Regions from separate parts of the Actinomadura luteofluorescens genome, predicted to be linked through region 1. Evidence: riboswitches for the same ligand, from Rfam matches in the RefSeq annotation. Region 1 holds a riboswitch; the other holds the start of a gene.
The links. Region 1 has a riboswitch for glycine ahead of gcvT (glycine cleavage system aminomethyltransferase GcvT). Riboswitches for the same ligand answer to the same signal wherever they lie in the genome.
Positions count from the first base shown of each region.

Region 2: linked by a shared signal. The riboswitch ahead of gcvP (aminomethyl-transferring glycine dehydrogenase) and the one ahead of gcvT (glycine cleavage system aminomethyltransferase GcvT) in region 1 are both predicted to bind glycine.

Region 1 covers NZ_JACCBA010000001.1:6,205,362-6,216,962, reverse strand. The annotation lists gene BJY14_RS29015 (ATP-dependent DNA ligase) at 1-578, shown strand, start outside; gene BJY14_RS29010 (hypothetical protein) at 568-1,707, opposite strand; gene cds1 (L-cysteine desulfhydrase Cds1) at 1,789-2,889, shown strand; gene BJY14_RS29000 (M50 family metallopeptidase) at 2,879-4,177, opposite strand; gene BJY14_RS28995 (hypothetical protein) at 4,410-4,754, shown strand; glycine riboswitch at 5,164-5,259, shown strand; glycine riboswitch at 5,264-5,353, shown strand; gene gcvT (glycine cleavage system aminomethyltransferase GcvT) at 5,427-6,521, shown strand; gene gcvH (glycine cleavage system protein GcvH) at 6,594-6,983, shown strand; gene glyA (serine hydroxymethyltransferase) at 6,980-8,236, shown strand; gene BJY14_RS28975 (L-serine ammonia-lyase) at 8,307-9,680, shown strand; gene BJY14_RS28970 (SDR family NAD(P)-dependent oxidoreductase) at 9,869-10,618, shown strand; gene BJY14_RS28965 (MerR family transcriptional regulator) at 10,666-11,037, shown strand; gene BJY14_RS28960 (LysE family translocator) at 11,109-11,601, shown strand, end outside.
Region 2 covers NZ_JACCBA010000001.1:9,358,235-9,369,835, reverse strand. The annotation lists gene BJY14_RS43040 (alpha/beta hydrolase family protein) at 1-265, opposite strand, end outside; gene BJY14_RS43035 (PPOX class F420-dependent oxidoreductase) at 317-742, shown strand; gene BJY14_RS43030 (tetratricopeptide repeat protein) at 904-2,013, opposite strand; gene gcvP (aminomethyl-transferring glycine dehydrogenase) at 2,488-5,358, opposite strand; glycine riboswitch at 5,419-5,528, opposite strand; glycine riboswitch at 5,529-5,623, opposite strand; gene BJY14_RS43020 (lysylphosphatidylglycerol synthase domain-containing protein) at 5,895-8,369, shown strand; gene BJY14_RS43015 (MerR family transcriptional regulator) at 8,379-8,984, opposite strand; gene BJY14_RS43010 (bifunctional nuclease family protein) at 9,328-9,798, opposite strand; gene ftsR (transcriptional regulator FtsR) at 9,940-10,671, opposite strand; gene BJY14_RS43000 (double zinc ribbon and FHA domain-containing protein) at 10,711-11,241, opposite strand; gene BJY14_RS47595 (DUF881 domain-containing protein) at 11,549-11,601, opposite strand, start outside.

The DNA of each region.
Region 1 (11,601 bases):
ACGAGGCGCTCGCGCGGGTCGTCCCGGAGGAGCTGCGGATGCCCCGTGCGGTCACCGGCGACCCCGCGCGGGCCAAGGAGGTCTTCGACGAGGCCGTCGCGCGCGGCCACGAGGGCGTCGTGGTCAAGTCCCTCGACACCCCGTACACGGCCGGGCGGCGCGGCGCGGGCTGGATCAAGGTCAAGCCCCGGCACACCCTCGACCTCGTCGTCCTCGCCGTCGAGTGGGGGCACGGCCGCCGGCAGGGCCTGCTGTCCAACCTGCACCTCGGCGCCCGCGACCCCGAGACCGGCGGCTTCGTCATGCTCGGCAAGACCTTCAAGGGGCTCACCGACGAGCTGCTCGCCTGGCAGACGGAGAAGCTGCGCGCGCTGGCCGTGCGCGAGGACTCCTGGACGGTGCACGTCCGGCCCGAACTGGTCGTCGAGATCGCGTTCGACGGCGTCCAGCACAGCCCCCGCTATCCCGGCGGCATCGCGCTGCGGTTCGCCCGCGTCCTGCGCTACCGGCCCGACAAGTCCGCCGCCGAAGCCGACACGATCGACACGGTCCGGGCCGTCGCCCCCGTCATGGACTGAGCTCGGGGGCCTGCGCGGGCGGCTGCTCCCCGGACGGCGGCTCGTCGCCGTGCGCGCGGCCGCGGGCACGCCGGGCGGACGCGGCGCGGGTCCGCAGGCGCGACCCGGTCTGCCCCCGCACGCGCGACAGGGTGCGGCGGCGCGCCCGGGCGGCGGCCTCCCGGTGGGCGCGGGCCGCGGCGTTGCGTTCGGCACGCTCGACGGCCTCCCGCTGCGCCCGCGCGGCGGCGCGACGTGCAGCCCTGCGCTCGGCCCGGCGCGCCCGGCCGCGTTCGGCCCGGCGTTCGGCGCGCCGCTCGGCGCGGGCGGCGGCGCGGGCCAGCTTGCGGCGGCGGGCCCGCTCGGCGGCCTCGGTGCGGCGCTGCAGCAGCTCGGGCGGGATGAGGTCGTGCCGGCCCGCGATGAACTCCTGCACCCAGATCTTGGCGCGGATCAGCGGCCGCCTGAGCCTCGTCTCGCGCCGGACGGCCCGCTGGTAGCGGCGCGAGCCGGGGTCGTAGCGCCAGCGCGACCAGGGCGAGCCGGGCCGCGCCACCCGGATCGCACCGAAGATCAGCAGCGCGGGCACGAACAGCCCGAGCAGCCCCGTCCAGATCTTGCCCTTCAGCAGCGTGACCACGGCGAGGACGAGGTTGACCGCGAGGGAGGCGACGTAGACGCGGGTGATCAGTCCGGTGCCCGGGTCGGGCGCGATGCCCTCGTAGCCGAGGGGGCGGATGCCGAGCAGCAGCAGCCCGGTCACCGCCATGGCGACGAACACGGCGTCGACGGACGCGCGGCCCTTCTCCGTCCAGTAGACGTCGCTGAGGTGCAGGATCAGCGCGAACTCGTCCAGGACGAGGGCGGAGCCCATGCCGAACACCACCGCCGCGGCGAGGTCGAGGCCGACGTAGGCGTCCGGGACGGCGAGGCTCGCCACCCCGCCCATCAGCATCAGCACCACGCCGAACACGACGTGGTGGATGTGCACGTCGCCGGCCTTCACGTTCCGGAACCACCAGCGCACGTCCGCGCGGATCAGCCGGACGTTCACCCGCGTCAGCACGAAAGTGACCATGAACGCGACGAAGAAGCCGAACAGCGGAAGCCGCCCGGTCGCCACGATGCGTTCGTCGAACATCTCGATCATCTGCCCCCCGCCTCCTCAATGATGCACCGTGACATGCGCGGATATCGTGGGACCCTGCCGACGATCAAGGAGAGAGCCGCCATGAGCCGCATCGTGGACCGCTGCGATCCCGGATACCGGGCGTGGATCGCCGAGGCGATCCGGCTCGTGGACGCCGACGCCAACCGCAGCGCCGACACGCACCTGCACGTGTTCCCGCTGCCGCCGGAGTGGGGCATCGACCTCTACCTGAAGGACGAGTCCGTCCATCCCACGGGTTCGCTGAAGCACCGGCTCGCGCGGTCGCTGTTCCTGTACGGGCTGGCGAACGGCTGGATCCGCCAGGACACGACGATCATCGAGGCGTCCAGCGGGTCGACGGCGGTGTCGGAGGCGTACTTCGCGCGGCTGCTCGGCCTGCCGTTCGTCGCGGTCATGCCCGCCACCACCAGCCCGGAGAAGATCCAGCTCATCGAGTTCCACGGCGGCCGCTGCCATCTGGTGGCCGACCCGTCGGCGATCTACGAGGAGTCGCGGCGGCTCGCGGCGGAGTGCGGCGGCCACTTCATGGACCAGTTCACCTTCGCCGAGCGGGCGACGGACTGGCGCGGCAACAACAACATCGCCGAGTCGATCTTCGAGCAGATGCGGCTGGAGCGGTTCCCCGAGCCGTCCTGGATCGTGGTGGGCGCGGGCACCGGCGGGACGTCCGCGACGATCGGCCGGTACGCCCGCTACCAGCGGTTCCAGACGCGGCTCGCGGTCGTCGACCCCGAGGGGTCGGCGTTCCACGGCTCGTTCGCCGACGGCGATCCCGCCCGGACGGCGGCGGGCTCGCGGATCGAGGGCATCGGCCGTCCCCGCGTCGAGCCGTCGTTCCTGCCGACGGTGATCGACCGGATGATCCGGGTGCCGGACGCGGCGTCCATCGCGGCGATGCGCTGGACGAGCGAGGTCAGCGGCCGCGGCGTCGGCGGCTCGACCGGCACGAACATGTGGGGCGCGGCCGAGCTGATCGCGCAGATGCGGGCCCGCGGCGAGCGCGGCAGCGTCGTCACGCTCATCTGCGACGGCGCCGAGCGCTACGCGGGGACCTACGGGTCGGACGCGTGGCTGGCGCGGCAGGGCCTCGACATCGCCCCCTACCGGGCCGCGCTGGACGGTTTCCTGAAGACCGGCACGATGCCGGACGTCACCCGGTGACGCGGATCGGATTGAACAGGTCGGCGTAGATCAGCAGGCCGCCCATGACGATCAGGACGACGGCCATCACGTAGGTGACCGGCAGCGCCTTGGCGACGTCCACGTAACCCGGGTCGGGCCTGCGCAGGATCCGCGCGAACGCCTTCTTGATCGCTTCCAGGAGGGCGCCGGCGATGTGCCCGCCGTCGAGCGGCAGCAGCGGGATGAGGTTGAACAGCCCGACGGCGAGGTTCAGCGAGCCGAGCAGCATCACGAAGAAGGAGACCTTCTGCGTGCCGGTGAAGTCGTGGGACGCGGCGACCTCGCCGCCGATCCGGCTGACGCCGACGACGCCGATCGGCCCGTTCGGGTCGCGCTCGTGACCGCCGAAGGCGGCGTTCCACACGCCGACCATCTTCTGCGGCATGCGCACCAGCGCGCCGACGGTGCGCGCGGTCAGGTCGCCCATGGTGCTCGCGACCGCGCCGGGCCCCTGCCGCTCGATCCCGCTGGACGGGGTGATGCCGAGGAACCCGACGTTGACGACCTTGTCCTCGTCCTTGAGGTCGTACATCTGGTTGCGGGTGATGGGGACGTTCAGCCGCACGTCCCTGCCGTCCCGCCGGACGGTCATCGGGACGGTCTTGCCGCCGTCCTCGCGGATCAGCCGCTGCAGCTGCGGATACTCGTCGATCTTCTTGCCGTCGAAGGCCACGATCCGGTCGCCGGCCTGGAGGCCGACCTGCCGCGCGGGCGTCGGCGCCGCGTTCGCGGGGCACTCGGTGACCTTGGCGCTGGCCGGCACCATGCACTCGGCCACCTCCTTGATCACCGGCTGCGGCTGGTTGACGCCGATGCCCATCAGCAGGATCGCGAAGAACATCACCGACAGGAGCAGGTTCATCGCGGGCCCGCCGAACATGATGAGCATCTTCTGCCACCACTTCTTGGCGTAGAACACGCGGTCGCCGTCGCCGGGCCCGACCTCCTCCAGCGAGGCGCCCCGCGCGGACTCGATGAGTCCCTGCCACGGCCCGGTGCTGATCCGCCGCACCTGCCCCGGCGCGTCGCCCTTGCGCGGCGGCAGCATGCCGATCATGCGGATGTAGCCGCCGAGCGGGATCCATTTGACGCCGTACTCGGTCTCGCCCTTGGTCTTCGACCACATGGTGGGCCCGAACCCGACCATGAACTGCGTGGTCCGCACCTTGAACAGTTTCGCGAAGGTGAAGTGCCCGAGCTCGTGCAGCGCGATGGAGACCAGCAGGCCGAAGAAGAGGATCAACGCTCCAGCCAGGTAGTAGACCATGCGGCGTGCCCTCCGGGTCCGTCCACCCCGCACCCGGGGGTGATCTCCGACAACCAGTTCAGAGTACGTTACGGCCCGCGTTCCGGTTGAAGCGAACGCAGAAGCCGCACGCGCCGGAGGCCGCTTTGATGCGCGGTGCTAACCCGCCCGCGCGTCATTGGCACGGGAGCCCGTATCCACGGGAAGGGCCGACCCCGCATCATGAGCCCCCACCCGCCCCACGGAGGTTCCCTTGAAGCGCGGTCACATAGCGGCAACGGCGCTGATCCTGCCCCTGGCCCTGGCCGGCTGCGGCGGCGACGACGGCAAGCCGACGAGCGCCTCGTCACCCCCGCCCCCGACCGCCGCGACGACGGCCCCGTCCACCCCCAAGCCCGGCAAGGGCACCGAGACGACGCCCCTGCCCCCGGCCCAGTCCAAGGCGGTCAAGGCCTTCAACGACTGCATGCAAAAGCAAGGCGTCCAGATGCCGACCCCCAACCCCACGAGAACCCCCGCCCCCGACGAGCTACAGAAGATCAGAACCGCCCTCCAAACCTGCGTGAAGTCCATGTCCACTCCCCCCACCCCCCACTAAACAAAGACGCCCACCCCCAAACCGCCGAAGGCGACCCGAACCCCCACCCGCGCAACGCCGAAGGCGACCCGAACCCCAACCATCGTCCCGAGCCGAAGCGGGGGAGACCGCAACACCAACAAGGAGCGCAACAGCCGAGACGACCCGGGCCAAGGGACTGGCGGAACAGGCGCACCCCAGCAGCACCGTCTAACGAAGCCACCTCAGCCGCCGCCTCAGCCCCGCGACAGCCTCAACACTCGCGATCGCGTCCAAAGGCAGGTTCGAGCTTGCGAGAACCTGATCGCGCAGCGAGCCGCCAGGCGAGCCGGAGCGATGCAGCGATCGCACGCGTTTTTTCAGGTCGGGGCCCCCAAGGCCCCGACCTGAAAAAAAGCAATGAACACTGCTAGCCTTCTTCGACAGCTGATGATCCCGTGCGGGAGAGTCCCTCGCAGCCGGTGGGGGACGCCGAAGGAGCAAATCCTCCCCGGAACCTCTCAGGCCCATGGACCGCACGGGCCAGGCGACCTCTGGAAAGCGGGGACCGTGGTCCCCCGCCGAAGGTGAAAGCCGGCCGCGTTGCGGCGGGTGAAGCTCTCAGGCGCCGATGACAGAGGGGGAGGCACCGATACGCCCGGTGCGCGAGTGGGACGATGGACCACGCGCGCCCGTGACGAAGGAGCCGATCCCATGTCCGCCGATCCGACCGTGAAGAAGACGCCGCTGCACGACGTCCATGAGGACCTCGGCGCGAATCTCGTCGATTTCGCGGGCTATCTGATGCCGCTGCGCTACGCGAGCGAGACCGCCGAGCACCAGGCCGTCCGCACGGGTGCGGGGCTGTTCGACCTGTCGCACATGGGGGAGATCTTCCTCTCGGGGCCGGGCGCGGGGGCCGCGCTGGACTTCGCGCTGGTCGGGAATCTGTCGCCGATGCCGGTGGGCAAGGCCCGCTACACGATGATCTGCGGGCACGACGGCGGCGTCCTGGACGACCTGATCGTCTACCGGCTCGCCGACGAGACGTGGATGGTGGTGGCGAACGCCGCGAACGCCGCCGTGGTCCGGGAGGCGCTGGTCGAGCGCGCCGCGGGGTTCGAGGCCGCGGTGGACGACCGGTCCGACTCGTACGCGCTGATCGCGCTGCAGGGGCCGCGTTCCCAGGGGATCCTCGAGGGGTTCACGGACGCGCCGCTGGGGGACCTGAAGTACTACGCGATCCTGGCGGGGCGGGTCGCGGGCGTGGACGCGCTGGTGGCGCGCACCGGGTACACGGGCGAGGACGGGTTCGAGCTGTTCGTGGACGCGGCCGACGCGGTCGGGTTGTGGCGGGCGCTCGCGGCGGTGGAGGGGGTCGTCCCGGCGGGGTTGTCGGCTCGTGACACGTTGCGCCTGGAGGCGGGGATGCCGCTGTACGGGAACGAGTTGACGGCGGAGACGACGCCGTTCGAGGCGGGCCTCGGCCGGGTCGTGAAGCTGGACAAGCCAGGCGATTTCGTGGGGAAGTCGGCTCTGGCGGCGCAGGCGCAGACCCCGCCGGGCCGTAGGCTCGTGGGACTGGTCGCGCGGGGGCGTCGCGCGCCCCGCAAGGGGTACCAGGTGGTCACGTCCGGCGGCGCGCCGTGCGGAATCGTGACGAGCGGCGCCCCGTCGCCCACACTGGGCACGCCGATCGCCATGGCGTACCTCGACAGCGGCGTCGAGGAGGCGGGCCTCGCCGTGGACGTCCGCGGCCGGCAGGAGCCGGTGGACGTGGTGGCCCTGCCGTTCTACAAGCGTCCCTGATCTGCAAGCGTTCCTGAACAAGTTGTCCGGCGGTGTGGGGCGCGCCCCCACAGTGGAAAGAGAGAAGTGATCGTGAGCGTTCCGGAGGAGCTCCGCTACAGCGAGGAGCACGAGTGGGTGTCGGGCCTCGGTGGCGAGGACGGCATCGTCACGGTCGGCATCACCGCGCACGCCGCCGACGCCCTCGGTGAGATCGTCTACATCGAGCTGCAGCCGTCGGAGGGCGACGCCGTCGAGGCGGGCGAGCCGTGCGGCGAGGTGGAGTCGACCAAGTCGGTCAGCGACCTCTACTCCCCCGTCAGCGGCGAGATCACCGCGGTGAACACCGCGGTGGTGGACGAGCCGAAGGTCATCAACGACGACCCGTACGGCGAGGGCTGGATCTTCAAGGTGCGGATCTCGGAGGAGCCGGGCGACCTGCTCGACTCCGCCGCCTACGACAAGCTGATCGAGGAAGCATGAGCCTGAACGACTCCCTCGCGACGGCCGATCCGGAGGTCGCCGAGGCCGTCGCGGCGGAGCTGCGGCGCCAGCAGGGCACCCTGGAGATGATCGCGTCGGAGAACTTCGCGCCCGTCTCGGTGCTGGAGGCGCAGGGGTCGGTCCTGACGAACAAGTACGCCGAGGGGTATCCGGGGCGCCGCTACTACGGCGGCTGCGAGTTCGTCGACGTCACCGAGCAGCTCGCCATCGACCGGGCGAAGGCGCTGTTCGGCGCCGAGCACGCGAACGTCCAGCCGCACAGCGGGGCGCAGGCCAACACGGCGGTGTACTTCGCGCTGCTCCAGCACGGCGACACGATCCTCGGCCTCGACCTCGCGCACGGCGGGCATCTCACGCACGGGATGCGGCTGAACTACTCCGGCAAGGTGCTGAACGTGGTGCCGTACCACGTCCGCGCCGAGGACGGCCTGGTCGACATGGACGAGGTCGCCTCGCTCGCGGCCGAGCACCGGCCGAAGATGATCGTGGCGGGCTGGTCGGCGTACCCGAGGCAGCTCGACTTCGCCGCGTTCCGGCGGATCGCCGACTCGGTCGGGGCGCTGCTCATGGTCGACATGGCGCATTTCGCGGGCCTGGTCGCGGCGGGGCTGCACCCGTCGCCCGTCCCGCACGCCGACATCGTGACGACCACGACGCACAAGACGCTCGGCGGCCCCCGCGGCGGGCTGATCCTCGCCCGCGAGGAGTACGGCAAGAAGATCAACTCGGCGGTGTTCCCCGGGATGCAGGGCGGCCCGCTGGAGCACGTGATCGCCGCGAAGGCCGTCGCCCTGAAGATCGCCGCGTCGGAGGAGTTCCGTGCCCGGCAGGCGGCGACGGTGGAGGGCGCGAAGCTGCTCGCCGAGCGCCTGCTCGCCGAGGACTCCGCCAAGGCCGGCGTGAGGGTGCTGACCGGCGGGACGGACGTCCACCTCGTGCTGGTCGACCTGGTGGACTCCGAGCTCACCGGGCGGGACGCCGAGGACCGCCTGCACGACATCGGCATCACGGTCAACCGCAACGCGGTGCCGAACGACCCGCGTCCGCCGATGGTGACCTCCGGTCTGCGCATCGGCACCCCGGCCCTGGCGACCCGCGGTTTCACCGCCGAGGACTTCGCCGAGGTCGCGGACGTGATCGCGCTGGCGCTGCAGCCGTCCTTCGACCGGGACGCGCTCGCGGCCCGGGTGAAGGCGCTGGCCGACAGGCACCCCCTGTACCCGAACCTGTGACGTTCCGGCGCCCCCTCCCCCGGCCGGGGTTCCCCTCCGGGGGAGGGGGCGCGGCTACAACGAGGTAGCTATGGCCATCAGCGTTTTCGACCTTTTCAAGATCGGTATCGGTCCGTCGTCGTCCCACACGGGCGGGCCGATGGCGGCGGCGCACCGGTTCGCGCGGGGCCTCCAGAGTGACGGGCTGCTGGAGAAGACCGCGTCCGTCGCCGTGACCCTCTACGGGTCGCTCGGCCTCACCGGCAAGGGCCACGGCTCCGACAAGGCCGTCATCCTCGGGCTGGAAGGCGACAAGCCGGAGCTCGTCGACGTCGACCGGGTGGACGAGCGGCTCGCCGCGATCCGCGAGCGCGGGGCCCTGCGCCTGTTCGGCGACCACGACGTCCCGTTCGTGGTCAACGAGCACCTGGTGTTCGAGCGCAAGGAGTCGCTGCCCGGCCACCCGAACGGGATGCGCTTCACGGCTCTGGACGCCTCGGGCGAGGAGCTGCGCGCCAAGGTGTACTACTCGGTGGGCGGCGGCTTCATCCTGGACGAGAACGCCACCGGCGCCGACCGCATCAAGCCCGACGACACCGTCCTGCCGTACCCGTTCGACACGGCCGCCGAGCTGCTCGAACGCTGCCGGGAGACGGGCCTGTCGATTTCCGCGCTGATGCTGGAGAACGAGAAGGCGTTCGGCCGCGGCGCCGCCGAGATCCACGACGGGCTGCTCGAACTCTGGGAGGTCATGCGCGCCTGCGTCTCCCGGGGCTGCACCCGCGAGGGCCTCCTGCCGGGCGGGCTCAAGGTGCGCCGCCGCGCTCCCCAGCTGCACCGCCAGCTCTCGGTCGAGAAGGCGTCCGATCCGCTCCACGCGATGGACTGGATCACCCTGTTCGCGCTCGCCGTCAACGAGGAGAACGCCGCGGGCGGCCGCATCGTCACCGCCCCGACCAACGGCGCCGCGGGCATCATCCCGGCCGTCCTGCACTACTACGACCGGTTCATCCCGGGCCGGGACGACGAGGGCGTGGTGCGGTTCCTGCTGACCGCGGGGGCGATCGGCGTGCTGTTCAAGCAGAACGCCTCGATCTCCGGCGCCGAGGTGGGCTGCCAGGGCGAGGTCGGTTCGGCCTGCTCGATGGCCGCCGCCGGGCTCACCGAGGTCCTCGGCGGCACCCCGGAGCAGGTGGAGAACGCCGCGGAGATCGGGATCGAGCACAATCTCGGCCTGACCTGCGACCCCGTCGGCGGCCTGGTGCAGGTGCCCTGCATCGAGCGCAACGCCGTCGGTGCCGTGAAGGCCATCAGCGCCGCCCGGATCTCGCTGCGGGGCGACGGCCGCCACTTCGTCTCGCTCGACAAGGCCATCAAGACCATGCGCGACACCGGCCGCGACATGCTCGACAAGTACAAGGAGACCTCGCGCGGCGGCCTCGCCGTCAACGTCATCGAGTGCTGAGCTCCGGCGCTACCGGAGCGGGATGTCGAGCCCGTGCTCGCCGGCGGGGCGCGGGCCGTGGATGCGGTCGCCGGAATCCACGGCGACCCCACCGCCGCCGCCCGTGCCCGCGCCGGCACCGAACTCCTCCTGGACAGGAACGCCCGGGGTTGACCCTGCCGTTGGCGGCAGGGTTGCACGCTGGCGCCATGGAGACGAACTCACACGACAGGGTCGTTCTGGTCACCGGCGCGGGAACCGGCATCGGACGGGCGACGGCCCGCATGTTCGCGGCCGAGGGCGCCCGGGTCGTGGCCGTCGGACGGCGGCCCGAACCGCTGGCCGAGACCGCGCAGGGACACCCCCGGATCGAGCCCCTCGCCGCCGACATCACCGGCGACGGCGCCGCCGAGGAGATCGTGCGCAGGGTGACGGACGCGCACGGACGGCTGGACGTGCTGGTCAACAACGCGGCGGTCGTCCGGAGCGGAACCCTGGAGACGCTCGCTCCGGAGGCGATCGCGCCGCAGCTCGCGACGAACCTGGTGGCGCCCGTCCTGCTGACCCAGGCGGCGCTGCCTGCGCTGGACGGCGGCGGGGTCGTCGTCAACGTCAGCACGTCCGTCGGGCAGCGGGGCTGGCCGGGCAACGCGTTCTACGCCGCCACCAAGGCGGCGCTGGAGACGCTCACGCGCAGCTGGGCGCTGGAGCTCGCGCCGCGCGGCATCCGGGTGGCCGCCGTGGCGCCCGGTGCGATCGCCACCCCGATCGGCGCGCACCAGGGCCTGTCCGCCGAGCGGCTGGCGGCGCTCCGGCGGTGGCAGATCGAGCACACCCCGCTCGGCCGCGTCGGGCGCCCCGAGGAGGTCGCGTGGGCGATCACGCGCCTGGCCTCGCCGGACGCCTCGTTCGTCACCGGGGCCGTCCTCGCGGTGGACGGAGGGGCGGTGGTCGCCTGAGCCAGAGAGCCGACCGCCTGGTAGAACCGGGGGCGGAGGTGGTGGCGGTGCGGATCGGCGAGCTGGCGCGGATCACCGGGACGACGCCGCGGGCGCTGCGGCACTACGAGGAGGCGGGGCTGATCACGTCCCGGCGGGCGGACAACGGGTACCGGATCTACGACGGGAGCGCGGCCGTGCGGGTCCGCAACATCCGGGAGCTGCTCGCCGTCGGCCTCACGCTCGACGACGTGCGCGCGTTCTCGGTCTGCCTGGACGGCGACGTGGCGGCCTCGCCCCCGTCCGAGCGGGGCCTCCGGATCGCACGCGACCGCCTCGCCGTCCTCGACGCCCGCATAGCCGCCCAGACCAGGGCCCGCGACCACCTGGCCACCGCTCTCGCCCAGGCGGCCGACCGCCGCCCCGCCCCGGCCCGCTGACGCGCGCCCGCCGGCGGGTGTCCTGGAATATCCGGTTCCGCCGCTCCCCGGAACCGTGTGAGGATCACCGCATGCCGATCGATCCGCACCTGCTCGCGCTGTTCTTCGTGACCTCCGTCATCGCCATGGTGATCCCCGGTCCCGACATGCTGTTCGTCCTCGGGTGCGGCATGCGCGGCGGCCCGCGGGCGGGGCTGCTCGCCACGGCCGGGGTCGCGACGAGCGAGGCCGTGCACGTCGCCGTGGCGGCGGCGGGGCTGGCGGCGCTCTTCGCGGCGGTGCCGGTCGCGTTCACGGTGGTCCGGGTCGCCGGGGCCGCCTACCTGATCTTCCTGGGCGTGCAGACCCTGCGGCACCGCAGGGACGTGGACGCGGCGCCGGCGGGGGTCTCGGGGCGGCGGGCGTATCTCAACGGGCTGCTGACCAACCTGCTGAACCCGAAGATGGTCACCTTCACCATCGCGTTCCTGCCCCAGTTCATCGATCCCGGGCTCGGGCACGTGTGGGCGCAGTTCGCGATCCTCGGCGCCGTCCTGATCGCGCTGGAGTTCCTCGTGGACGGCA
Region 2 (11,601 bases), 3.2 Mb from region 1:
ATCTCTCGCGCAGGACCGCGACGATCTCCAGCCACGCCTCGTCCTGCTTGGCCGCCGGGCCGGGCGCCCGCCGCCCGGCGAGCCGGAACGGCTGCGTCACCCGCGCGACGGCGCCGCCGAGCCGCAACGCCTCCGCCCGCACCGCCAGCAGGTCGGGCGCCTCCACTCCCCCGTTCGAGCCGTGCGTCAGCACCAGCAGGAACGCCGGATCCTTTACCTCGTCCAGCAGCACCTCGGCGGGCCCATGCACCGTCGCGACCTTCATATGACTCACGGTAGCGGCGGCCGCGGAGGGGCCGTGCGGCAGACTGGGCCTATGGAGACGATGACCGACAGCGAGTGGCGCGCGTTCGCCATGGAGGGCACCCGGACGGGCAAGGCCGCTGTGACCCGCAAGGACGGGACGCCGCACGTGACGCCGATCTGGTTCGTCCTCGACGGCGACGACCTGCTGTTCAACACGGGCCGCCAGAGCGTCAAGGGCCGCGTTCTCGCCCGCGACCCGCGCCTGTCCGTGTGCGTCGACGACCAGACGCCGCCGTACTCGTACGTGCTGATCCAGGCCGAGGCGTCCCTCGTCGAGGACCTGGACGAGGTGCTGCGCTGGGCGACGGTCATCGGCGGCCGTTACATGGGCGCCGACCGGGCCGAGGAGTTCGGGCGGCGCAACGCCGTCCCCACCGAGTACCTCGTCCGCGCCCGCATCACCAAGGTGATCGCCGAGCGCGCCATCGCCGGCTAGCGCCTGTCTCGAAGCGCGCGCGAACGCGTGAACTGCCCGGTGTAGCGAGGCCGGAGGCGAGCGGAACCGGGCAGATCGCGAAGCGATGCCGCGTTCGCCCAGGCACGGTCACGCAGCGAGCCGCCAGGCGAGCGAAGTGGCCGGGACTGCGAAAAAACCGCCTAGCCCTCGGTCAGGTCCGGGGCGGCCGAGCCGGTCGCCAGGCGGAACCGCTCGGCGAAGCTCTCGTGCAGCAGCGGCCCCCACGCGTAGCCGCCCGGCACCCGGACGGCACTGCCGAGGGTCTCGCGGGCGTCGCCCGCCCGGCGCTCGGCGTACCGGACGGCGAGCAGCGCGTACATGTGGTCGAGGGCGCCGAACGCCTCGCCGGCGAGGGCGGGGAGCGTCCCGTCGGACACGGCGTGCTCGACGACCGGCTCCCACCACAGGTCGCCGTCGTCGTCGGAGTCGCCGAAGTCGCGGCGCAGCCGCGCCCGCACCTGCCCGGCGGTGCCGGGCTCGGCGAGCCCCCGCCGCCACACCTCGCCCGCCTCGGCGCCCCGCCCCCGCAGCGGCAGCGTCCGCGCGAGCAGCTCGGTGGCCAGCGGCCCGACCTCCGGGTCGGTCGGCTCCTCCCCCAGCGCCGCGCCGAACGCGCCGATCGCCTGGTCGAGGTAGGAGATGCCGAGCGCGACGGCGAGCCTGCCGTACGCGTAGGGGTCGGTGCCCCGGTCGATCAGTTTGAGCCCGGCGGTCAGGGCTCGCTGGGCCCGGGCGGGCTCGTCGCGCTCCAGCAGCCGCTGGGCCAGGTCGTGCGCGGCGGGCGGCCCGTACTCGGCGTCCCCGGTCGCGATCACCGCCTCCCAGTGGCCGCGGGCGGTGTCGAAGTCGCCGGCGTCGTCGGCGATCCGGGCGAGGGCCAGGTGGGCGGGCGGCAGGTAGGCGGGGTTGCCGAAGTCGACCACGACCCGCCAGGCGGGCGCCGCCCGCTCCTGCTCGCCGGCCCGTTCGTGGGTGAGCGCCAGGTGGTAGGCGGCGCGCGGCCCGTACTCGGGGTCGGCGGTGGCGATCGCGGCCCGGTCGGCCTCCCGGGCGCGCTCGACGTGCCCGGCGTCGTCGAGGACGACCGCCAGCCCCAGCGCCGCCCGCGCCCGGAACGGGGTGTCGCCCAGTGCGAGCACCCTCTCGAACAGCAGTGCGGCCCGCTCGGCCTCACCGTCCTCGGCGAGGCCGCGGGCCTCCTCGCACAGTCGCGCCGCGTCGTCGGATACCGCGTCCGGAGACTCGATCATCGCTCTTCTGCCCTCTGGGGGTCGGGGTCCGCAAAGAGCGTAGCGATCCGCGCCGCCCCCGTCCCGCGACGACACCCAAAACCCAAGCAAGATCACAAATCCATCGCCCGTGCCGCCCCCGCGCCCCGCCAAGCCCGGCGCCACGCGCGACAGCACCCAACCGGCGGCCCCCAGGCCCGCGCGATCATCGCCGACCATCAAGACGACGTGAACGGCGCCCAGCCCACCCCCAAGCCACCAGCGACCCGAACCACCGCGATCGCGTCCGAAGGCAGGTTCGAGCAAAGCGAGAACCTGATCGCGCAGCGAGCCGCCAGGCGAGTCGAAGCGATGCCAGCGATCGCACGCGGTGCCCGACGATGGAGGGCCGCCAGGCCCGAAGGAGGAGAGCACTGCAATAAACACAGCGATCGCACGTGGTTGTTCTGGGTGAGGCGCCCCCAGGCGCCTCACCCAGAACAACCACAATCCAATTCAGTCCTCGAACGCTTCGGGGGGCGGGCAGGAGCAGACGAGGTTGCGGTCGCCGTAGGCCTGGTCGATGCGGCGGACGGGGGGCCAGTACTTGTTCTCCCGGAGGGACGGGAGGGGGTAGGCGGCCTCCTCGCGGGTGTAGGCGTGCTTCCAGTCGTCGGAGACGAGGCAGGCGGCGGTGTGGGGGGCGTTCTTGAGGGGGTTGTCGTCGGCGTCGTAGCCGCCGTCGGCGACGCGCTGGATCTCCCGGCGGATCTCGATCATGGCGTCGCAGAAGCGGTCGAGTTCGGCGAGGTCCTCGGACTCGGTGGGCTCGATCATCAGGGTGCCGGCGACGGGGAAGGAGAGGGTGGGGGCGTGGAAGCCGTAGTCGATGAGGCGCTTGGCGACGTCCTCGGCGGTGACCCCCGTCTCCTTGGTGATCTTGCGGAGGTCGGCGATGCACTCGTGCGCGACGAGGCCGTTGCGGCCGGTGTAGAGGATCGGGTAGTGCGGGGCGAGGCGGGCGGCGAGGTAGTTGGCGCCGATGATGGCGCCCTCGGTCGCTGCGCGCAGGCCGTCGGGGCCCATCATCGCGATGTAGGCCCAGGAGATCGGCAGGATGCCGGCCGATCCCCACGGGGCCGCGGAGATGGGGCCGACGCCCGTGCCGGGGCCGGCCTCCTCGCGCAGCGGGTGGTTGGGCAGGAACGGGGCCAGGTGCTCGCGGACGCCGATCGGGCCGACGCCGGGGCCGCCGCCGCCGTGCGGGATGCAGAACGTCTTGTGCAGGTTGAGGTGGGAGACGTCCGAGCCGAACTCGCCGGGGCGGGCCAGGCCGACGAGCGCGTTGAGGTTGGCGCCGTCGACGTAGACCTGGCCGCCGGCCTCGTGCACGGCCGCGCACACCTCGGTGATCGTCTCCTCGAAGACGCCGTGCGTGGACGGGTAGGTCACCATGATCGCCGCGAGCCGGTCGCCGTGCGCGGCGAGTTTGGCGCGCAGGTCGTCGAGGTCGACGTTGCCGCCCTCGTCGCACGTGACGACGACGACCCGCATCCCGGCCATGACGGCGCTGGCGGCGTTGGTGCCGTGCGCCGAGGAGGGGATCAGGCAGACGTCGCGGTGCTCCTCGCCGCGGGAGGCGTGGTAGCCGCGGATGGCGAGCAGGCCGGCCAGCTCGCCCTGGGAGCCGGCGTTCGGCTGGACGGAGACCCTGGCGTACCCGGTGATCTCGGCGAGGAAGCCCTCCAGCTCGCCGATCAGCTCGACGTAGCCGGCCGCCTGGTCGAGCGGCGCGAACGGGTGGAGGTCGGCGAACTGGGGCCAGGTGATCGGCTCCATCTCGGCGGTGGCGTTCAGCTTCATGGTGCAGGAGCCGAGCGGGATCATGGAGCGGTCGAGCGCGATGTCCTTGTCCTGGAGCCTGCGCAGGTAGCGCAGCATCGCGGTCTCGGAGCGGTGCGCGTGGAAGACGGGGTGGGTCAGGTAGGGGCTCTCGCGGCGCAGGACGTCCGGGAACGCCTCGGGGACGTCGCCGGCCGCGGCGGCGCCGAACGCGTCCAGCACGGCCGTGACGTGCTCGGGCAGCGTCGTCTCGTCGCAGGCGATCGCGACCCGGTCGGGGCCGTCCGGGCGCAGGTTGATCCCGCGCTCGCGGGCCGCCGCGACGATCTGGGCGGCGCGGCCGGGCACGCGGGCCAGGACGGTGTCGAAGAACGAGTCGTGCACGATCTCGACGCCGCCGGCGCGCAGCCCCGCGGCGATCTCGGCGGCCCGGCGGTGCGTCCGCTGCGCGATCGCGGCCAGGCCCTCGGGGCCGTGGTAGACGGCGTACATGCTCGCCATCACGGCGAGCAGGACCTGGGCGGTGCAGATGTTGCTGGTGGCCTTCTCGCGGCGGATGTGCTGCTCGCGGGTCTGCAGCGCCAGCCGGTAGGCGGTGGCGCCGTCCGCGTCGACGGACACGCCGACGAGCCGCCCGGGGAGCTGGCGCTGGATGCCCTCGCCGACCGCCATGTAGCCGGCGTGCGGGCCGCCGAACCCGTAGGGGACGCCGAACCGCTGCGCGGAGCCCACCGCGATGTCGGCGCCGGACTCGCCGGGCGGGCGGAGCAGCGTCAGCGCGAGCAGGTCGGCCGCGACGACGGCCTTGGCGCCGCGCTCGTGGGCCTGCGCGATGACCGGTTCCAGGTCGCGGACGGCGCCGGACGCGCCCGGGTACTGCAGCAGCACGCCGAAGAAGTCGCCGTCCGGGAGGCCGCCGGACAGGTCGGCGATGACGACCTCGATGCCGAGCGGGATCGCGCGGGTCCGGACGACCTCGATCGTCTGCGGGAGGGCGTCGGCGTCCACGAGGAACGTCCCGGGCTCCTTGCGCCTGGAGACGCGGTGCGCGAGTGCCATGGCCTCGGCGGCGGCGGTGCCCTCGTCCAGCATGGAGGCGTTCGCGACGGGCAGCCCGGTCAGGTCGCCCACCATCGTCTGGAAGTTCAGCAGGGCTTCGAGGCGCCCCTGGGAGATCTCCGGCTGGTAGGGGGTGTAGGCGGTGTACCAGCCCGGGTTCTCCAGCACGTTGCGCATGATCACACCGGGCGTGGTCGTCCCGTGGTAGCCGAGCCCGATCATGGACGTCAGGACGGTGTTGCGGGACGCCAGCTCGCGGAGCCGGTCCAGCGCGGCCGTCTCGCTCAGCGCGGGCGGCAGGTCCAGCGGCCGGGACGTGCGGATCGCGGCGGGGACCGCCTTGTCGATCAGCGCCTCGGCGCCGGAGTAGCCGATGGCGGCCAGCATCCTCGCCTGGTCGTCCGGCGAGGGGCCCACATGCCGGTCGGCGAACGCCGACCGCGGATGCTGCGGCGCGGCCACGGGGGCGAAGAACTGGGCGGTCATGGAGGGCCTCCTGGCTGCTGCGGTCGCTCAGGTGCGCCGCCGGCGCTGGCCGGCGGGCCGGTCTCCCCCTCTGTCATCGGCACCTGAGAGCTTCACCCGCGCGGCGGGGTTTCCCCTTCGGTGAGCCGCCCGCCCCCGTGGGGGGACCGGCGCCTGCTTTCCAGAGGTGCCTCGCCCGCGCGGTCCTTTTGCCTGAGAGGTTCCGGGGAGGTTGCCCCTTCGGCGCCCCACGCTGGCGGCGTGGGGTCTCTCCCGCACAGGGTCGACGGCATGTCCTAGGTCGAACCCTACCCAAAGGCGCGTCCGCGACGTCGTTCCGGCCCGCCGCAAGGGGCCGCGCCGCCGGGCGCCGGGGCCGTACCGGCGAGTACCATGTGCTGACTCACCTGGGACGCGACGGTTCCGGGCCGCACGGGGGCGGGGAGATGAGGCTGCGGGATGGACGCGCGTCCCGGCGGCGGCCCCGCGACTCGACGGCGCGCCGCCGGGTCTGGGACGCTGATCACGATGGCGGATGGTCAGGGCGGCGGTACGGCGTGACACAGACCCACGACGGCGCGGTGCGCCCGGCGCAGGGCGCCGCCGCGGCCGCGCCCGTCGACGAGCCCGCCCAGCCGTACCGGATCCGCCGGCCCTCCGACGCCATCCGGTTCGCGGCGTCCGTGGTGGGGCTGGCGGCGGTGATGCTGCTGGTGTCGATCGCGCAGCAGACGACCCACGGCCTGCAGACCGACATCGCGCAGGGCACCGCGCACGCGCCGCGGCCGCTGCTGACGCTGGCGACGCTGGTGTCCAGCTTCGGGGTGCTGGCCGTCCCGATCGCGTTCGCGATCGAGCGGCTGTTCCACAAGGACGGCATGCGCGTCGCGATCGCCCTGCTGGCCGCGATGATCGCCTTCGGCGTCACGGTGGGCCTGGACGACCTGGTGGTGCGGGCCGCGCCGGGCGGCGTGCTCGACTCGCTGATCTGGGGCGGCACCGAGACCGCGCCGGTGCACACCGACATCGCCCCGGTGATCGCGTTCGTCAGCGCGGTCGGGATGGCGGGCCGCGCCCGCTGGCAGGCCGCGACCTGGACCATGATCGGGCTGGCGGCGCTGACGGGGCTGACCGCGTCCTACGCCTCCGTCGCCGCGCTGGCGGCCACCTACCTGCTGGGCCGCGCCATCGGCCACGGCACCCTCTACGCGGTCGGGACGCCGAACCCGCGCCCGTCCGGCGCGGCCGTGGTGGCCGCGCTCGAACGGCTCGGCCTGCGCCCGCAGCGGGGGGCGCGCCTGGACGACGCGCACGCCGCCGACGAGAGCCGCCGCTACGGCGTCGCCCTCGCCTCCTGCCCCCAGGACGGGTACGGCGCCCGGCTCCCGGCGGGCCGGGGGGCGCACGGCGACTGGGACATCGAGGTCCGCGTCCTGGACCGCGACCAGCAGACCGCCGGGCTGCTGTACCGGGTCTGGCGGCTGCTGCGGCTGCGCGGCGCCACGACGGGGCGGACGCTGCGGTCGCTGCGCCGGTCCCTGGAACTGGAGTCGCTGATGGCGTACGCGGTGGACGCCGCGGGCGCCCGGACGCCGCGGCTCGTCGGCACGTGCGAGGTCGGCACCGAGGCGGCGCTGCTGGCCTACGAGCACGTCCCGGGGCGGCGGCTCGGGGACGTCCCCGACGGGGAGGTCACCGACGAGCTGCTGGCGGACGTGTGGCGGCAGTTCCGGTCCCTGCAGGCGGGGCGGCTCGCGCACCGGCGGCTGGAGGGCGAGGCGGTCCTGGTCGGCGACGACGGCCTCGCCTACCTCACCGACCTGCGGTCCGGGGAGACCGCGGCCGGCGACCTGGCGCTGCGCCTGGACCTCGCGCAGCTGCTCACGACCCTGGCGCTGCGCACGGGGCCGGAGCGGGCGGTGCGGACCGCGGCGCCGGTGCTGGGCGAGGAGGCCCTCGGCGGGGCGGTGCCGCTGCTCCAGCGGGTGGCGCTGTCGCGGGAGACCCGCACCGCGCTGCGGCGCCACAAGGACCTGCTGACCCGCATCCGGGAGCAGATCGTCCGGCTGAAGCCGGAGACGGAGGCGCCCCCGGCCAAGCTGGAGCGGTTCCGGCCCCGGACCATCGTCAGCATCGTGGCGCTGTCGGTCGCGGCGTACATCGTCATCCCGCAGGTGACGAGCCTGGACATCGGCCGTCTGGCGGCCACGGCGAGCTGGCACTGGGTGGCGGCGGCCCTCGGGGCGGCGGCGCTCACCTATGTCGCCGCCGCGTTCATGCTGATGGGGTTCGTCCCCGAGCGGCTGCCGCTGTGGCGGACGGTCCTGGTGCAGCTGGCGGCGTCGTTCGTGAAGCTGGTCGCGCCGGCGGCCGTAGGCGGCGTCGCCGTCAACACGCGCTACCTGCAGCGCTCGGGCGTCCGGCCCGCCCTCGCCGTCGCGAGCGTGGGCGCCTCCCAGCTCGTGGGGATGGTCACCCACATCCTGCTGCTGGTGCTGTTCGGGTTCCTGACCGGTTCGACGGCGAAGGCGACGCAGGACCTGGCCCCGTCCCGGACGATCGTCCTCGCGGTGCTCGGCCTGGGGCTGCTCGCGGGGCTCGCGCTGACGGTGCCGCGGGTGCGGAGGGTGGTCGCCTCCCGGCTGAGGGCCATGTTCTCCGGCGTGGTGCCGCGCCTGGTGGACGTGCTGCAGTCGCCGAAGAAGCTGTCCACCGGGATGGGCGGAACCCTGCTGCTGACGCTGGCGTTCACGCTGTGCCTCGACGCGTCGGTCCGGGCGTTCGGCGGGTCGCTGCCGTGGACGACGGTGGTGCTGGTGTTCCTCACCGCCAACGCGGTCGGGTCGGCGGCGCCGACGCCGGGCGGGCTCGGGGCCGTCGAGGGCGCGCTCACGCTGGCGTTGACGATCTCGGGGCTGACGGCGGAGACGGCCACGTCGGCGGTGCTGCTCTACCGGCTCCTGACGCTGTGGCTGCCGGTCCTGCCGGGGTGGGGGGCGTTCGCCTTCCTGCAGCGCAAGGAGGCGCTCTGAGGCCCGGCCTCAGCCGGTGCGGCGGGCGCGCCGCCGGTCGGCCAGTTCGTCGTGGTGCTGTCCGGCGGGGTCGTCGTCGCCGGTGGAGGCGCGTTCAGCGGGCAGCTCCGCCAGACTGCCCTCCACCTCCTGCCACACCCGTCCGAGCGCGATGCCGAACACGCCCTGCCCGCCCTGGAGGAGGTCGACGACCTCGTCGGGCGAGGTGCACTCGTAGACGCTGACGCCGTCGCTCATCAGGGTGATCTGGGCGAGGTCCTGGACGCCGCGGTCGCGCAGGTGGGAGACGGCCGTGCGTATCTGCTGCAGCGAGACGCCGGTGTCCAGGAGCCGCTTGACGACCTTCAGGACCAGGACGTCGCGGAAGCTGTACAGCCGCTGGCTGCCGGACCCCTGCGCCGACCGCACGCTGGGCTCGACCAGCTTCGTGCGGGCCCAGTAGTCGAGCTGCCGGTAGGTGATCCCCGCCGCGGCGCACGCCGTCGGGCCGCGGTAGCCGACATCCTCCGGCGGCACCGACACCTGGGTGTCGAAGAGCAGACCCTGCTCTCCGGCACGGCGGGACGCCACGCGCCTGTCGGGGGTCGCCTTGCCCTCGCCGCTGCTCACCGCCACGCGGACCTCCGGCTTCTATCATCCCGCGGCGGTTCGTCAAGGGGGTTTGACGAATTACACCACGGGTGTTCCACCAGCACGGTAGGTGCCGGTCAGGGTGTGGTCAACGTTCACCGTCGGCGCGTCGCATGCCCGGATGAACCGGCTTCACGTGGGCAAACTGCGCACCTTCGCCACCCACGCAGTCCATACCCCGATGGTTCCCCCGCAAAAACCGCCAGGTCCGGCGCAATGGGCGACCATTCGCCCCATGGCATGAACTCGCACTCCAGAGTGACATACGCCACGGGAATCGCCCACCTCGGGGTGGGCGCAGGGGCGGCCCGTCCGGCGTGGGGGCGGCCTATCCGGCGCGGCCGAAGTCCTCCGGGGAGATCGTGTCGAGGAACTCGCGGAACTTCTCGACCTCGTCCTCCTGCTCGTCGGGGATGGCCACGCCGGCCTCCTCCAGGACGTCCTCGCTGGCGAAGATCGTGGCGCCGGTGCGCAGGGCGAGGGCGATGGAGTCGGACGGGCGGGCGCTCACCTCGACGCCGTTGGAGAAGATGAGGTCGGCGAAGAAGATCCCTTCGCGCAGCGCGGTGATGTTGACGGTGCGGAGCTGGACGCTCAGGGCGTCCAGCACGTCGCGGAACAGGTCGTGGGTGAGGGGCCGGGCGGGCAGCACCCCCTGCTGGGCGAAGGCGATCGCGGTCGCTTCGACCGCCCCGATCCAGATGGGCAGGTAGCGATCGCCCTCCGTCTCCTTCAACAGGACGATCGGCTGATTGGAGGGCATCTCGACCCGGACGCCGACGACCTCCATCTGCTTCACTGCGGCTCCCTGCTGGTTCTCGCTGTCTCGATCACCATGTGCAGCGGATCGATTCCTGACCGAACCATGTAGCCAACGTACACCCAGGCTCGGACAGCTCGCGGCGCACGGGGGGCGGCAAAAACCTCCACGGCCGCGCGATCAGTGGTCGAGGCTCTCGCGCAGACCCGCGCCGACCAGCGCGGCGTGCAGCCGGACCGACAGCGCGGCGATCTCACGCGCCGTCTCGGCGGCCTGCTCGTGCGCGCCGCGGCTGCGGCGGCGCAGCTGCGGCGCGACCATCTGCTCGATCAGGCCGACCTGCCGGTCGGCGGCCGCCTTGACGGCGCGCAGGTGCCGGACCTCGAAGCCGAACTCGCCGAGCGCGGCCGCGACGCGCGCGATGTTCAGCGCCTCGCCCTCGTAGTGCGCGCCCGTCCGGCGGACGAGGCCGTACTCCTCCAGGCGCGCGAGGAGGGCCTCGTCGATGCCGGCGCCGTCCAGGAGCTGGCGGCGGGTGAGCCGGACGGCGGGGTCCGGCGCGGTGGTGTCGGCGGCCACGAGCGTGCGGGGGCGCCGCCGGTCCGGCGCGGCGGGGCCGGGGCGGCGGTCACCGAGCGGCGGGACGCTCTCGCCGCGGTCGCGCGCCTCGAGGTGCTGCCTGATGACGCGCAGCGGCATGTAGTGGTCGCGCTGCGCGGTGAGGACGTACCGCAGGCGCTCGACGTCGGCCTCGCCGAACTTGCGGTAGCCGGACGGGCTGCGCTCGGGCTCGACGAGCCCCTCGGACTCCAGGAAGCGGATCTTGGAGATGGTGATGTCGGGGAACTCGGGCCTGAGCAGCCCGAGGACGTCCCCGATGGTCATCGGGGACGGGGCCGGCTCCGCGCTCAAGGGCCCTCCCATCGTTCGCCGCGACCTCGCCGCGTTCCGTCAGCCGTGGGCCGGATTGGTCAGGAACACCAGCCGGAACTTGCCGATCTGGACCTCGTCGCCGCCCGACAGCCCGGCCTGGTCGATCCGCTGCCGGTTGACGTAGGTGCCGTTGAGGCTGCCGGTGTCGCGGACGGAGAACACACCGCCCTGCCGGGCGAACTCGGCGTGCCGGCGGGAGACGGTGACGTCGTCCAGGAAGATGTCGCTCTCGGGGTGCCGTCCGGCGGACGTGCGGTCCTTGTCGAGCAGGAAGCGGCTGCCGGCGTTGGGTCCGCGCTTGACGACGAGCAGCGCGGTTCCCGGGGGGAGCGCCTCCATCGCCATCTGGTCGGGCCCGACCGGCTCCTCGGCGCCGGCGTCGGTGTCCAGCGCCTCGAACCCCCCGATGGAGATCGTGGACGTGGACTCGCCAGGCGACTCCCGGGGAGGCGGCGGCGCCGAACTCCTCAGCGGAGTGCCGCAGTTCGAGCAGAAGCGGGCATCATCCGGGTTGGCGTGACCGCACTGCGTGCAGTAGACGCTCGGCATCGATCGGCTCGGCCTCCTACCATCGGCGTGCCGCCCGCGGACCGCCCGCCGTAGCGGGGACCGCCTGCGCCACGCGCATCCTTCACCCAACCCACGCCGGGGACCCGCCCCCGGCCACGGTCCAACTCACCGCCCGCTCACACGACGGTCGCCGCAACTTACGCGGGTATTGCCCGAGGGGTCAACTGGAACGGTGAACCGGCTGCACCAAACTACATTCGCCGATGATCGCAGGTCCATGCCGCCGCGCGGACCGCCGCGATCACGACGTCCCGGCCCGGCGGTCGGTCGACCGTCCCCGTCCCCTCTAGGGAGACCGTACCGCGCCGACGGCCACCTTCGCGCGCCGGGTGATCAGTA